DNA from 3 places in the Paenibacillus sp. sgz302164 genome. Region 1 is predicted to be linked to each of the others. Evidence: predicted binding sites of a transcription regulator. Region 1 holds the regulator's gene; each other region holds the start of a gene.
The links. Region 1 encodes LexA, which represses DNA repair genes until DNA is damaged. Its sites were predicted from a motif close to CGAACATATGTTCG; they were not measured.
Positions count from the first base shown of each region.

Region 2: the regulator LexA is predicted to act here: its motif matches at 3,992-4,005, upstream of AC0LWT_RS34270 (YhjD family protein).
Region 3: the regulator LexA is predicted to act here: its motif matches at 4,279-4,292, upstream of AC0LWT_RS08230 (SPL family radical SAM protein).

Region 1 covers NZ_JBVYOL010000007.1:50,746-56,164, forward strand. Annotated here, with positions in the region: gene AC0LWT_RS13295 (1,2-dihydroxy-3-keto-5-methylthiopentene dioxygenase) at 1-13, shown strand, start outside; gene AC0LWT_RS13300 (HAD family hydrolase) at 89-886, opposite strand; gene AC0LWT_RS13305 (DUF896 domain-containing protein) at 929-1,117, opposite strand; gene AC0LWT_RS13310 (LysM peptidoglycan-binding domain-containing protein) at 1,361-1,657, opposite strand; gene lexA (transcriptional repressor LexA) at 1,925-2,542, shown strand; gene AC0LWT_RS13320 (hypothetical protein) at 2,674-3,072, shown strand; gene AC0LWT_RS13325 (vWA domain-containing protein) at 3,162-3,839, opposite strand; gene AC0LWT_RS13330 (hypothetical protein) at 4,069-4,542, shown strand; gene glnA (type I glutamate--ammonia ligase) at 5,049-5,419, opposite strand, start outside.
Region 2 covers NZ_JBVYOL010000034.1:7,645-13,063, reverse strand. Annotated here, with positions in the region: gene AC0LWT_RS34285 (S-layer homology domain-containing protein) at 1-1,580, opposite strand, end outside; gene AC0LWT_RS34280 (hypothetical protein) at 2,199-3,281, opposite strand; gene AC0LWT_RS34275 (hypothetical protein) at 3,335-3,580, opposite strand; gene AC0LWT_RS34270 (YhjD family protein) at 4,025-4,396, shown strand; gene AC0LWT_RS34265 (SAM-dependent methyltransferase) at 4,619-5,419, shown strand, end outside.
Region 3 covers NZ_JBVYOL010000004.1:45,415-50,833, forward strand. Annotated here, with positions in the region: gene AC0LWT_RS08215 (ATP-grasp domain-containing protein) at 1-936, shown strand, start outside; gene AC0LWT_RS08220 (MFS transporter) at 1,031-2,260, shown strand; gene pdaA (delta-lactam-biosynthetic de-N-acetylase) at 2,429-3,190, opposite strand; gene AC0LWT_RS08230 (SPL family radical SAM protein) at 3,298-4,254, opposite strand; gene AC0LWT_RS08235 (HPr family phosphocarrier protein) at 4,405-4,668, shown strand; gene AC0LWT_RS08240 (hypothetical protein) at 4,695-4,994, opposite strand; gene AC0LWT_RS08245 (response regulator transcription factor) at 5,183-5,419, shown strand, end outside.

The sequences.
Region 1 (5,419 bases):
TGCAAAGGCCTGATCCTTTCATAAAGAACCCAAAAGCCCAACGATCCGAGGATTCGATTCCCCAGCCGTTGGGCTTTTGTTTGCAATTTTACCGGCTGTTCGCAATAATCGGCAAAATTTCTTGCAGTCGGGATACTTCAAAAGCAGGAACGATTTCGTCGCCGCGCTGCAGCCCGTGATGATTAATCCAAATATTGCGCATGCCTACGCTTCCCGAGCCGAGAATATCCGTAGTCAGCTTGTCCCCGATCATGATGCCTTCGGAAGCTTCAATACCCAGAAGCTCCATCGCATGCCGGAAAATCGAAACCGCCGGCTTCCCTTCCCCAAACGCTCCGGAAATAACGATATGATCAAAATAAGGTGCAATATCGGGCACTCCGGCCAACTTTTCCATCTGCAAATCGGGAGAACCGTTCGTCAGCAGCAGCAGCTTGTAATTGCCTTTCAGCGCATCCAGTACTTGAAACGTCTCTTCGTAAACGAGAGGACGGCGGCGGCGTTCGGCCGGGAACATTTCGCCTAATTTGTAGCCAAGTTCCTTGTCCTCAATACCGAGCGCCTGAAGTCCTCTTGTCCAAGACTCCGTCCGATAGCCCGGAGCCAACTGTTCCAGCTTGCGAAAATGCTCATGTTCTCCCTGGGTAAAATGAGCCCACAGCCCTTCAAACGGATTAATGCCGATCATTTTCGTGAATGGGAACGTTTCGTAAGATTCGTAAAGCGCTCTGGCCTCCTTGCGCACGGCCTCTTCCAATTCATTCGGCTTGATCGAAGCGTAATGTTTGGCCGCTTCCTCGCATGTTGCTTCAAAAGCTTCCTTCACGCTGCGATCGTCCCATAACAGCGTATCATCCAAATCAAACAGCACAGCCTTGAGCGGCATCGTTACATTTCCCCTTTGAATGCATCTATAAATGTTGTTGCTTTACTTCTCTTCTTCATCGGCAAACTTGATAGAATCCAACTGTACCTTAAGAGAGGAGCGGAACGCTTGGATATATTTTTTTCTCAACTCGTTGCGCTCATCAATTTCTTCATCCGTTAAGCCAACTGTTTTCGCTTTGCGGGCAAGTTCGTTGATTCTCTCTATGTTCTGGTCCATATTATCGCTCATGATAGTCCTCCCTGCCATTACTCAGTCTGACTACTACTTTGCCATTCCGCTACCCGAATGTCAAGGCAATTGCACGCAAAAAAAGACTAAGGCAAGTAACTTAGTCGGCAAATGAGCTTGATTCAGAAAATCCGAATCGAACATGAACGAATATGTCTCATTTCACTTAGGAATGAAATTGGAGGTATCGTTGACCGCCGAAACTAAATAATACGGCCAGGGGTCCGATATAAATGCCAGGCATTAAGGCAGCAGCAAGATTTGCCCTTCATAAAGGTACGTGGAAGTAAGTTTGTTCAATTTCTTAACTTTATTCATATACGAACGAATATCCTGACCTTCGCTTATTCGGGATGAAGCTATAGACCAGAGCGTATCGCCGCGTTCAACGATAAGATGGTTTGGGATTTGTACGGATTCATGAATGGGCTCAGGCGACCGGGTGGAAGCGGCGTTCGCGCCATCTCCTGCGTAAGCTTGTACGATTGCGCCAAAAGAAAACACGGCAAGAAGCGCGGCAGCAAGCAAAATGAATTTCAAAGATCGCTTCGTCAAACCGAAGAACCGATGGAAACGATCCGAACGTGTCGTAGTTCTCGCTGTCGCTGGTCTTGCATGAAGTTGCCGTGAGTTGCTTCCTTCTGAATATGCAATGTACATAACATTCATCCCCCAAACATTTGTTCTGAAATCAGAATATCACGAACAAACGTTTGTGTCAATAAATCTTCGAACTTATGTTTGTACGAACTCCGGTTCTGTGTTATAATTTGGTTAATGATTTTTTCATAGATGGAGTGATAACTATTGAGTAAAATATCCCAACGCCAACAAGCAATTTTGGAGTTTATTAAGAACGAAGTGAAAGATAAGGGCTACCCGCCTTCCGTTCGGGAAATCGGCGAAGCCGTCGGACTGGCCTCCAGTTCGACCGTGCACGGGCATCTGGAACGTCTGGAGAAGAAAGGCTTGATCCGCCGCGATCCGACCAAACCGAGAGCTATTGAAATTTTAGGTCTCGACGGAGCGGAGAGCAACTTCGCTTTATCCGTGGCGCGCGTCCCGTTAGTCGGCAAAGTAACGGCCGGCGTACCGATTACGGCAACGGAGAACATCGAAGACTACTTCCCCCTCCCGTCCCACCTCGTCGGCGACAACAACGTGTTCATGCTCAGCGTATCCGGCGACAGTATGATCGAAGCCGGCATACATAATGGCGACTATGTTATTGTCAAGCAGCAGCAAACCGCCGACAACGGCGATATCGTCGTCGCCATGACCGAAGATGACGAAGCAACGGTAAAACGTTTTTACAAAGAACGGGATCACATCCGTCTGCAGCCGGAGAATTCGGCCCTCCAGCCGATTCTTCTGAAAAACGTAACCATCCTTGGCCGCGTTATCGGCCTGTTCCGCGACATGTAAGTACAAAAAACCACCTTTAAGGTGGTTTTTCGCTTTTAAAATACCGATCGAACTCCGGAACTGCAATTCGATTTCTTATAGCTACTATCCCTTTTACTTGGACCGAAACTGATTCGAGAGGTACAAAGATCTTGAAGAACAAGACAAGAAAAATAATTGTAGGCGAAAATGAATACCTATATGTGATTGACCAGAAGTATAATCAACAGTTGAGTAATATTTCTCTTAAAATATCTTTAAAAGTCCTAAAAAATATAACATGCACATTCTTTTTTTGTACTTGGGATGATCCAATTACAGGAAATCCACTATTAGTCGGTACATCCTTAAAAAATAAAGATACCAACATAATTGAAAAATATAATTTACATAATCCAAGAACGATTAGAGCTTTTATTTTGTATGGTTTGGAAAATGGGCGGACTGGAAAAAACGCTATAGAATTCCAGGACGGGCTCGATATTATTGGTAAGATAGGATATGACATTTCACGGTTGAAACCAGTAACCAGGGAAAATTTAAAGAATTAAATCTCGTTTCGTTGGCGTTCCCCAATCCATTTCTTGCCCTTTAGGCGCCATCAATCAAGGCTTTCACAACCCGGGAGATGATCAATTTGTTATAATATCCCTTTATCTTTTGCTTCTCTTATCCACAAAGGGAATTCATTCAATAAATTTTCATACAGCTCTTCATCGTTCGTTTTTTCAATATCCGTAATTTGAAAAAAGTTCGCATTGTCGACGACTCTGCCTTCGATAGTATCCAGCTTTTTCAACACTCCGAAATCGGAATTGCCAACACCGACAAACTGCCAAAATAATGGAAGGTTCGAAGATTCAATGATCGCCTTGTCGATCGTATCTCCCGTCCCCCTCTTCACCCCGCCGTCATTAATAAAAATAATGAAAGAGGGAACATTGCTCTTTTCTTCCACGGTATATTTTTTTATCACATCTCTCATGACCGGCGACTCATCGTTGCGGCCGAACTTGGATATGTTCTGGTTTTCAAGCACATGCTTGTTGACGTAACCTTCGAAATCTTCCTCGCTGACAGAGGGCAGCCTGCTGAATTTGTGGTCGTATACCCAGATGTCCAACACACCGTCATCGTCCAGCCTGCTGGCGACAGCCAATATTTTTTCGACTACTTTCTGAACCGTACCGTTTTTGTAGAGCAGCCTCATCGAACCGGATATGTCCAGCACCAACGCTACTTTGGCCACCACGCTCGACAATTGTTTCTTTTCCAAAACGATTCCCAGTTTTTGCTTGCTTAAAGAAATCGTGCTCATCGTATCCACCTCTATAAGTTTGATAGTTTAAGAGTATCATGTTTTTTAAATTATTGGATTTTTTTTCAACAAAGGGACTTAAATATAGGTTCAACCAGATTGAAGAGGCTTGGAAAAAATCCAAACAGGACTATTTCCTCCAAAATTAGTAAATTTTAATTTACAAGTTGTGCAATATATATTACAATTATTATTGTAATTATTTTGTATTTATAGGAGGAACTTAGGAATGAGTAAAAAAGTTTTTAATGGTCTGTTAGCTGTTGCACTTACTACTGGTATCTTGGCTTCTAGCACTACGCTTCCTGCGGTTACGGCTTCGGCAGCAGAATCAACATCAAAGGAAGTACAATCAGCTCAACTGCAAGCAGTCGTGTATGATTCGATGTGGTTTAATCACAATTACCTGACAGAAAATGACGGATGGGTGAGTACGTTTCGTAATGGGTATTTTACGGTCAACTCCACCCGTACTTACTTGTTTGATGTTCAGCAACGCACATACGACAGCAGTTACGATGTCGAAGAGGTTGAGTACAGGTTAGTCAATGAGAATGATTCATCGGGTACTCGATACTTTTCATGGAGCGGAAGCCAAAGACGCTCGGTATACGTTACTCTAAAACCTGGCACTTATCATGTTGAGTACTACAGTCATGGAGAAGTGCCAGTCAGGATTTTTGGCACAGTTGATCCGGTTTAATACATTTCGTTTTGCTCCCCCACAGCCACTTGGTTAGTGGGGGATCGTTTTTAAACGCCGAAACACCTGCAAATCCTAAAAGAGGATCTCCCTGTCACATTTGACGGCAAACCGATAGACAATGAAACGCGCGAGCGTATATAAGATATGCTCACTAGTTACTTTAGGATGAAATGGAAAGCGGTGGAAGCAATGGAAACTACAACATTAAAATGATCGGGAATCGATGAGACACTTGATTTCTAGGGAACAATGATGGGGGACTTTTGGGGAAACAAAGACATTGCGATAGGAAAGAATCATCAAAATCAACACAAGACTTGTCAATGAGATGCAGTCATGCCGACTGTAAGACCAAAATAAATGAGGTCTTAGAGAAGCAGGCCAGGGAATTTTTTTTTGGGGGGGGCGTTCCGGGGGCATTTCCGAAAAAAACTAATTAATTTCGGTATGCCCGCCGCAACGCCATCCCCCTCAAAACCCTTTAAAAATCATGGTTTCAACTTTTAATATAACGACAAGTACTGATCTCTTTCCCAAGGATGTACTTGCGTACGATACATATCCCATTCAATTTCTTTCAGTTCATAGAAATGAGCAAGGGCGTGCTCGCCGAGTACGTCGCAAATGACTTCGTCGCGGATCAGTTCGTCCAGCGCGGTCTTCAGGTTCACTGGCAAGCTTGGAATTCCTTGCTCTTCTCTTTCCTCTTCCGTCATCACGTAAATGTTGCGGTCGGTTGGCGGCGGAAGCTGCATTTTGTTCTTAATGCCGTCAAGACCGGCTGCAAGCATAACGGCAAGGGCAAGATACGGGTTGGCCGCAGGGTCCGGGTTGCGGACTTCAACGCGCGTGCTTAAACCGCGGGAAGCCGGAA
Region 2 (5,419 bases), on a different contig from region 1:
GTTCCGTTGCCGAAAGTAACAATATCAATCGCTTTGGGATCATCTTGACTGCTTAATCCGGTTGTTGAATTAGCAATGGCAAGAATCCCCCCTGCAGACCCGCTGGGATTAAGGGTGCTTGTTTGGTCCGGTGTTACGGGAAGACTTGCACCCGTTGCTCCAACATTACCTGATACAAGATAATATCCATGAGCTTTAATTGTGCCGGTCAGCTTGGTGCCTGCTCCAAAGCTTGTACCTGATGATGACACATAAATGATTGCCCACTGATTATTGAAATTGATATCCTGATTTGTTGTATTGTACAGCTCGAAAAACTTCGTATTATAAAAGGCTCCGCTGTTACCGCCATTTACATACAATTGGCTGAAAACGACATCGCCGGGTTTGATACTCTGAGTAACGGTAAGATTGACCGAAATCGGATCGCTCTGCGTTTGCCCAGTTCCCTGCGCTGTAATGTAAGCCGTCGTCTTGGATAGAGCGTTATTGAGGTTTGAAATTGCAAACGACCCATCCGCTGCCGCAATTCCAGTTCCACCTAACGTAGTCAATGCAGCGTCCCAGTATACGGCTACTTGTACACTGGCTCCAACAGCTCCCGCCAAACCACTAACTGCGTTCAAACTCGAAAACGTGATTTTTGAAGAATCCGGATTTTTCGTCTTACCGGAGACAGGCGCAGGCGCAACCGTCACCATGCTGCTTGCTGTAAAACCGCCATCTACCGTGGTCGCTGTAATCTTTGCCGCTCCTGCGGACACTGCCGTCACTCCGCCACTGGTGTTCACCGTAGCTACGGCAGCATTATCTGTGCTCCAATTCACTGCATTGTTTGTCGCATTCGCCGGGCTTACCGTTGCGACCAGACCATACACAGCATCCCCGACCGTCATATTGACAGTATTCGAATTGAGCGTTACGCCAGTTACACTAACGGTGCCCGACAACGAGGTCCCATTGATGACGATATCAGCGATTCTGCTGTTGCCATTACTTTGAGAGATCGTCCCTGTTCCATTGGTACCGGCATTTGATGAATTAATCGAAGAATTAGACGTATTGACCCATCTAATATAAACAGTTGGTTGATTGTCCAATTCGCTAGGCAGATTTACATCTTTTTGTGCAATCGTTGTCGTAAGTGAATAGACATCTGAAAATGGAACAAAATTAGTACCATCTAGGCTGTACTGAAGCTGAAAATCCTTCGGACCGCCATTTGTACCATATTGCTTTGAAGAAAGTGTTAATCCAGAGTATCCAGCCGTGCTGAATTGCGCTTGCCAATACCCTCCTGCAGGAGTAGCCCAGCCATCTTTATATATAGTGTTGCCTGTAGCTGAGTAAGTAGCTGTTCTACTATTGCTTAATGTCAGCTTGGCGATGCCTTTATTATTGGCATTACCGGCAGTTGCAGTATCCACGTTCGTCGACGAAAAGGTCCACCCTGCTACAGTCTCGGGTACGCCTGCATATGCCTTCTGAACCAATCCATTAGGCAAAATCATCGTGGCCAGCATCATCACAACCATCATAAGGCTGTACCATTTCTTGTACTTACCTATCCTTTTTAACATTAAGGCGATTACCTCCCTTATAAAATTGCATAACAAAAAAAACAACACAACAAGCGCCGCCTAATCCTCTATCTACCCCCTCAATAGAATTAAGCACCCCACAACGAAAGCGCTTTCCCATTTTCCTCAGGAATTAACCTGCTAATTGCTAAAGTGAACATTTGAAAAATACTTTTTTTACAATTGATTCCAATGACATTAATTCATCACTTTGTAAACATTTTTTCAAACGTCCCTTAGCTATTCTAGACTTCATTTGTTTTGTGTATATTAGCACAGCGTTAAGGGATTGTTAAGGCGGTTTTTGGCATAATCTTAATATTTGGAAATCTGCCTTATCGAATATCGCAAACTATGCATAATACCAATAACTACATGCTAGAATAGAAAAAAATTGAAATTTTGAATAAACAATAATTTACATTTGTTTATTTTATCATTTGTAATGAAAATAGCTCCAAGAAGAAAATAATACCATTTCCAATTTTTCAATGATTTTTCTTATCGTATCGGGTAGTGTAACGAGAGTTTATTGGCGGAATTGTATGCTAAAAAAGCCCGCCCCCCCATTTGATAGGGCAAGCAGACTTTTTTTCAAAAGACTATTCGTTAGATCTCTTAACGATAAACGTTTGTAACATACTCGCGGGAGAACTCTCCCAGCCCGTCAAAGAGCGCGTCGACGAAGCGCGCCGGATCGGTCAGCAATGTGCCTGCGCCCAGGTCGCGGTAATTTTCGAAAGAGCGGCCCCATGGCGCGCTGGCGTCGCCGCTGCCGTTATCTCCGGCAAACGTTCCGTAGCTGGACCAAAGATTCGGGTTGTTATCGTTGCGATGCGGCCATAGGGAAGTTTCCAGCGGAATCAGACCGTAGGTCAGCGGCGCGCTTTTGAAGTCATTGGAATAATTGGCGTAGTAGTTTTTGCTGCGGTCGCTCATGTTTTGTACATCGGTGCCCGATTTGAACACGATACCGCTGTTGCCTTTTGCTCCTTTATCGTCATACACCCGCAGCGCATGGCCGAAATCCTGCTCGCTTTCCGTAATCGGAGAGTCGTTTTGGGCGCTGTAAATTTTCGGATGACTGCCGGACATACTGTATTTGCCGTCAAAATAAACCGTGCTCAGCCCTGGTGTATACGTCTTGTCAGTAGACCAAGGGGACGAATACATGCGGAGCTTTTTGTGCCGTCCCATGAGCACCGTTTCCAGCTTGCCGTTCGGATCGTCGACTTTGTTGCCGTTCAAGTCCGTGCCGCCGGGTTTGCGGATGACCAGCATCATGCTTTCCATATCGTTCTCATGGTCGCCGAGACCGTTCCCGAGATCTGCTACAACGCCTCTAACATCCTGCTTCGCGTAGTAGAAATAGTAGCCGATGAACCAGTGCGTTTTGGACGAAACGAAAGAATAGTACACGGACGGATACAACGCTTTGCCGCCCAGACCGTATTGATCGATATTTTCCCAGTTGTTTGTCGTATTCCAGTCGCCGTCGTAGTCAACGCGCGTCGGGATATCCTGCTGCGGATCGCTGCCGATATCTTGGTAAAGCAGCGGGGACCAAATTTCGGCAAATTTGCTTTGTTCCTCTGCCGTCGCCGCTTCCGCCTTGGAAACAAGCCCCGCCGGCGCGATACAAGGCACAGCCAGTGCCAACATCAAACTAAAGGTCAAAATCTTACTTCCGATTTTACGCATCACAGTTACATCTCCTTTTATATTCACGAATTTTTTTGCGGGCGTCTGCTTCTTCACGGCCGGTAAAATACCGTCCTGCCCGGCGTAGTTGTACACCAAATTTTCATCATAAGTAAAAAATAATGTCGGGCGCTTGCCCAGCCGTTTTTCGCGACGGATACGCCTGCAGGCGCTGTACCGCGCTCATAGATTTTAACCTTAAGCGCGACCTCATCTTTCGGCTTGGCGCTATTCTCCCCTCCCTTTTCCGTCCGGTCGCAATCTTCGATCCGCCGGAACAGCCGATCAACAGATTGCATAGAAGCGCACCGCACAGCATTCCCGGAAAACTTCCGTTCCAGGCATGCATCCGAAGCGGCTTTTAAGCTGCTCCTATGTTGCGTAACCGCGTCCTCCTTCAGTCGATGCAACAACTCCTTTATAACCCGGAAATATAAAATCTGGAAACAGACGATTTTCCATGCGGTAAACCGATCATGCCACCCTGCTCTTTATGTACTTCCCGGGCAAAAACAAACCAAATTCTACCTCCCAACCTTTTTCCGCTTCCCTCTTCCGGATTTCGCTAACAAACAGGCAATGCGAAAAGCGATCCGGCCCGCTCGCCGCGGCTGCACAAGCCGATACCACCGTTTTGCCGCACTCGTAGGACAGAAAGCGGAATTCCGTAAAATACCTCTGTATAAGGAACGCATGTTCGTTATATAATAAGAATAAACGTTCGTATTATGGTGGTGTTCATTATGAGTGTTAATTCAAGAATCGAAACGGAAGAAGATGTTCAGATCATCAAGGAATACACGTTGCTGCCTATTTTGCTGGATATGTTGGCGAGGGATATCGACGAATTGAAAGTTTACAAGGATAAGATCGTGTACAATCATCTTATTTTTTATCTTCGGGAAGTTGAAAATTCCATTTATCCCGAATTGCAAAACATCAAAAGCAAGATGAAGAAACGGGACATGAAAGTGCTCAGTACGAACACGAATGCTTCAGGCATCCACGTCGAATACAAAGTCCGCGGCTACGTTCGTCATTTCACCATGCTGAGGAGCCTGGTCAAAGCGGAGCTGATGACTGCGCTGATGAATATGCGGGGGCGGTTGCGGTGAGCTAAAGGATTGTATTTTCGACCGAATCACCTCTTTGGCTTATGTCGCTTTTAATTGATAATCTTATTTGGCGTACAGGAAAAAATCGCCATTTTAAAAAAACCGTGAAGGCTTGATGCTGCGCGGTTTTTTGCTAATTATCGGCAGAATCTTTCATTATTCTTTTATTGGGCTGATCTACACTTAAAATAACCAAACAAAAATATCCAAAAGGGTGATGACATGTTACCTATGGATAACATAGGTTCAATAGCGAAAGTACGCGGTAAGCGTAAATATTTGCTGGAAGAAGAGCGAGTTTTTTCCGAATCGTTACTCTGGCAACTACAGCGGGATTTTTTCGACGAAAAGGGGGCTGCTGCTTGGCAATCCGGCCAAGTGCCGCATTATGTGACAAGCAGTCCCACGTTGGCAAACAGCTACGCCGAGATCGTATTTGCTTTTTTGCGCGACCGGAAGAGGATGACGTCATCCGGAGAGAGTTTAGGGCATTCTCGGGATGAACCGCTTTACATTTGCGAATTAGGCGCCGGGTCGGGGCGGTTTGCATTTCATTTTATAACGCGGTTTGTCAAGATCTGCGAACAATTTCAACAGGAAACGATACCGATTTGTTATGTAATGACGGATTTTACTTGCAGCAATCTTGCTTTTTGGAAGCGGCATCCTCAGTTTGCTCCTTTTTTTCAACGCGGTTTATTAGATATGGCCTTGTTTGATATAAATAAATCGAATCGGCTTCAATTACAGATAAGCAACCGGGAGATCGCCGCAAACGAACTGGCCAATCCGCTTGTGGTGATTGCCAATTACGTATTCGATAGTATCCCTCAGGATTTGTATTATCTCGAACAACGCAACTGGTTTCAATGCTTAGTGACTCTGTCCCACGACCAAGATCCGGACACGCTTGCGCCTGAGGAAGTACTATCGAATGTGCATGTGAAATACACGCATCGTTCTATCCAGACACCGACTTTTCCAGAACATGATTGGAATCAGCTCATTCTGGAGTACGGGAAT
Region 3 (5,419 bases), on a different contig from region 1:
ATAAATAAAGGTTTGGCTAGTGCTAACGCTATTTTTCTGCGAGATAAAGTAAAAATGAAAGAACGATTGAAAAATTCTGTCCCGCTTGCAGATTTTGCAGAAATCACAAAAGAGAATTATCAAACAATAGCTGAGCTATTCATAAATAAATATAAGAAGATTGTCATTAAACCTTCAAATCAAGCTGGAAGCCATGGAGTAAATATTGTTTCAGAGTATCAAGAAGCAATCGACCACATAAACCAACTTTTGGAAGAAGGTGTTGAGATCTGTATTGAACAATATATTAGCGGCTCTATTATGCACTTCGATGGTATTATAAAAAATGGCGAAGTAATAAATTTTATGGTTTGTAAAAAGATAGGGACAGCATATGATTATGTACACAATTATAATGTTTTATCCACTGCAGTAGTTTCAGACAATGAGTTAATAAATAGAGCCAAAGAATTCACTATAAAGTGCTTTGAAAAACTTGATATACAAGATACAGTTTTTCATTTGGAAGTCATTTATTATGAAAATAAATTCATTTTCTTAGAAGTAGCTGGTAGATCACCAGGTGGCAATATTGTGAATCTATATAAATATGCTTATGAATTTGATTTACATAAACATGCTTATCTTCTAGATTTAAATGAAAATATACCAAAAATTTGTCTGAAAAATCGAAGTAATTTTACATTATCTTTAATTCCAGTTCCTAGATTCAAAGAATACACAATTAAAAACGTACAAGGGATGAATACTTTACCTAACAATATAATTAATATTACATTCAAACCAATAGGTTCAAAAAATAAACGTCGATCCTTCGATCCTTTCGATAGTATATGTCAAATTTATTTCACATGGGAAAGCGATGAAGAATTGATTGACACAATTTCTTATATAGAAAATAACATCAAGTTTGAATGTCTTGAGCACTCGCAATGAACAGGAAGAAAGCGCACAATACAAAAGTGCGCTTTTTGAACCTCTTTTTTAGTTATATTTTACTATATTTCAAAAGGATGTTAGGAGGCTTATTTTGATTTGTGCAAATTTAAATCATAACTTAAAAATTCGGCTTTTAACAAGTTTTTTACAAAATTCTATTATGTTTAGTATAATTCCGTTTATGTCCTTATATTTGTCTGCTTATATAGGGGTTATATCTGCTGGCATTTACTTGCTTATTGGAGTAATAGTTAACTTTCTAGCATCCCTGATCGGTGGTCATATAAGTGACGTCTTATCAAAAAGAAGAATCATTTTAATTAATTCTTATGTAAACGTAGTTATATTTTTAACCATGACTATTTGTATCTATGCTGAACAGAGGTTAATTACTTTATTCTCTCTTTTGTACATATGTAGTCAACTAATCTATGGTATTATGAAACCGGCTCAAGACGCTATCACTATAGAATCTATCACTGAAGACACACGAAAGGAATATTCTATAATCCAATATTGGATTAATAATTTGTCAATGGCCTTAGGGATTACAATAGGAGGGGCATTATATAATTATTATAAATTAGAATTGTTTATAGTAGCTACGGTTGTATTATTAGTAAATAGCATTGTTATTAAATTTTTTTTAAAGGATATAAAGATTAATACAATTCATAAAAACCATGAATCATTTTTAAAAAATACGCTGATCAGTTATAAAGAAGTATATAAGGATAAAGCATATGTAAATTTAGTGTTAGGGTTGGCATTTATTATCATGGCCGAGCTATCCATGTCTTCTTACATAATTGTTAGACTAAAAGAGGATTTTAAAACAGTAGTATTCTACGGTTTTTCAATTGATGGGGCAAGATTATTTTCTATTCTAATGGTGTTGAATACTTGTATCGTTATTAGTATGACTTTTATATTTTCACGAATTTCGCGAAATATGAGTCCATACCACTCAATAATTATTGGTGTTTTGTTATATATTTCAGGGTATTCAATCATGATTTTATCAACTAATGTCTATGTATTGATATCTTCAATGGTAATTGCAACGATTGGAGAATTGATATATGCCCCTGCTTACAACGCAGAAAGGATTAGAATTATTCCTAAAGATAAAAGAGGGTCCTATTCAGCAGTAGCTGGATTTTCCAATAAAATTGGCAATTTGCTATCAAAATCAACTTTAATAATTAGTGCGGTCTTAACTCCTAACTATATTGCATTTTATATTTTTCTTACAGGAGTTATTGGTTTGTTCTTGATTTCTAAAGTTTATTTGGCTCAAAATCAGCGCTTGACAGTCTAACGTAGGGTTAAATGAAAAAATTATCTGCAATTTTGTGATGTTATAAGTCGCACAAAACAAAGGAATAGGCAGATGCAGACTCAGTATATCAAGCGACAGCAAAAAGCCGTATTGACGATGCAAAAGCGCTGTTTTGCATCGTCAATACGGTCGCGGTGGGTGATCAATTTACGGGAAATGGATGCTCATTTGATCCATGCTTTTGAATTCATAGCCTTGCTGGCGGGCGTCGTCAATAATTTTGGCAAGCGCCTCGGCGTTATCTTTGGAGACGGAATGGAGCAGAATGACGGAACCGGGATGCAGCTGCGACATGACGCTGTCGTAAGCGAACCGCCAGCCTTTTTGATTGCGGGTGTCCCAATCTTTGTAGGCGATCGACCAAAACACGTTAATATACCCCAGCTTTTTGCTTTCCGCAAGGGACCGTTCGTTAAAAATGCCTCTTGGCGCCCGCAAATATTTCATCTCTTTTTGGCCGGTCCGTGCCTGTACTTCCGTTTGCACTTTAGTCAGTTCTTTCTCGATTTGGGCTGCGGAAATTTGGCTCATATCGGGGTGCCCCCAGGAATGATTTCCGACGATATGCCCTTCGTCGACCATTCGCTTCAGCAGCTCGGTCTGGGTTTCAATAAAATGGCCTGTAACAAAGAAAATGGCGGGCACTTGTTTTTCTTTCAAAACATTGAGAATTCTCGGAGTATTCCCATTTTCGTAGCCGTTATCGAAAGTCAGAAAAAGCTCTTTTTTCGAAGTATCCCCGGTAAAAACAGCTCCATATTTTTGTAAAAGCGGTTTAAATCCTTCTTCATCGATGGAAGGCATGGAACCGTTTTTGCTTTTCTTAAAACCGAAATGGTACGTACCATCCGCATGAATGGTTGCGGCCTGTCCGAAAAAAATGAGCAGCGCCGTCAGAAAGACGCACATTCGTTTAAGCGGCAATTTAGCCTCACTCCTCTTGTTGGATGCAGTCTTGTTTGTTCACCTACTGTCATAATTCTCTTCGGAGCCTGTTTTTATGTATGTTGCCCGGCCTAATCCGCAAAAGAAAAGGAGAGCTGCTCGGGAACCGGAGGCTGCCCGCCATTGTTGCGGGGAGGGATAGCTGCAGCTGCAGAATAACGGGGTTCTTGATTGCTTAAACCGTACTTGTGCAATAAAGCTTGAACGAGCTGCATGTTCGGCTCCTTGTACGATTTCGGAAGAGAGGAGGACTCGCTGTAAAGCTTGCCGTATTGCGGCACCAAATCGAAATAGCGGTTCTGCAACGTTTGAAAAAACCACACTTTGACTTCGGAAGTGCTGAGCCGCAAATACGAGGGCATGACAAACTTCGCTTGATGCAATGCCGCGCTGCGGATCAGCGCTTCGATGTCACTTGCACGGTCTGTCAGCAAAGGAAGAATAGGGGCCATGAAGATGCCCGCGGGAATTCCCGCTTCAACTAACTGCCGGACGGTTTCCAGCCGTTTGGCGGGCGAAGGGGTCGAGGGCTCCATGTTTTTCCATATGGCATGATCCAATGTGTTCAAACTGATATTAACGGAAACGATCGGCACGGATTTCAGTAAATCGAGATCCCTGAGAATCAAGGGGGAGCGGGTCGTAATGCTTACCGGAAAATCGTACTTCGCCAGCACTTCCAGACAAGCCCGCGTCAGCATCGCTTTGCCTTCGATTTGCTGGTACGGATCTGTCGCTGTGCCGATCGCGATAAGGCTGCCGGCTCCGCCGTTTTGTCGGGCCAGCCGGGCCAATTGTTTGTCAAGCGCCTCCGCAGCGTTGGACTTCAAAAAGATATGGTTTTGAAACGTATCGTCGGTTTCTTTGCCCAAAAAAGCATGCGTGGAACGCGCATAGCAAAAGCTGCACCCATGCTGGCAGCCGCGGTAAGGATTGATCGACCAGTCAAAGGGCATGGAAGGAGCTTTCACTTCATTCAGCACGGTTTTGCATGAAACGGATTCATATTGGACGCGGCGTCTGTTCAAAACGGCCTCTCCTTCCAAGGAATACGAATGTATGTTCTGTTTATTGTAGCAAAATATTTCCCGGAAGACAATGCTTGAAGTACAAGATTAATTCCGTATAATCGAATATATTGGAAACAAATTTTTATGAGAAGGCGCGGGTTGCAGACAATGAGAGTACATGAATTTATGATCCATTCGGACATGGAGCGCAATGACCTGACCGAAATATCGACGATATCCAACCATTTTGCTTCAGATATAACGCTTACTTTTCAAACGGACAACACCGAGCATACGGTCGATGTCAAGAGCTTGCTGGGCATGCTGCTGCTGCCTATTAAATCGGGTACGACGGTTCGTCTTCTGACCAAAGGCAAGGATGAGGAGGAAGCGCTGAATTTTGTACACGGCTGGTTTGAAAACAAAGCGTAGCTGCGGCGGAAAAGCCGGGAGGGGAATCACAATTTGAATCTTGCGATGTGATCCCACTTGTTCTCCAGCTGCAAAATTTCCTTTTGCCTCGGACCTATCAGGTCGAAATGGGGGTAAGGAGGCCTGTTGTGAATGTAGCGGGGGTCTAAATCGTAGGCTGAGCACCACCTGGCCAAACGGTCCAGATCGGAGCAGCCGACCTTCGTAACCGTGCGAATGCCGGCAAACCGGTCGTCCAGCCAATAGTGGGTAAGATAGGCGATTTCTCCGCGGCTCACGGCTTCTTTCCAGCGCCGCAGCTCTTCTTTTGTAATTCCGAAAGCCATCGATAATTAGACCACCTTTATGCGATTTATGGTTGCAGTATACAGATTATAACATGAACGCCCCAGGCCGCTTGGGGTTTTTTTGCATAAAACGATCGGCCGTTCATCAAAATATCAGAGCCGGTTTCTCATCATATTTTCATCTATTTGCATTATAGTGATGAGGGCGGAGATCAAAGGAGACTGTAATGAAACGGATTTTGCTGATTGAAGACGAAAAAAATTTGGTTCGGTTCATCGAGCTCGAACTGCAGCATGAATCGTTCCATGTCCAGGCCGCTTATGACGGGCAGAGCGGGTTGGAGCTGGCGCTGCAAGAGGAGTGGGACTTGATTTTGCTTGATATTATGCTTCCCAGACTGAGCGGAATCGAAGTGTGCCGGCGCATCCGCGCAGTCAAACGAACGCCGATCATCATGCTGACG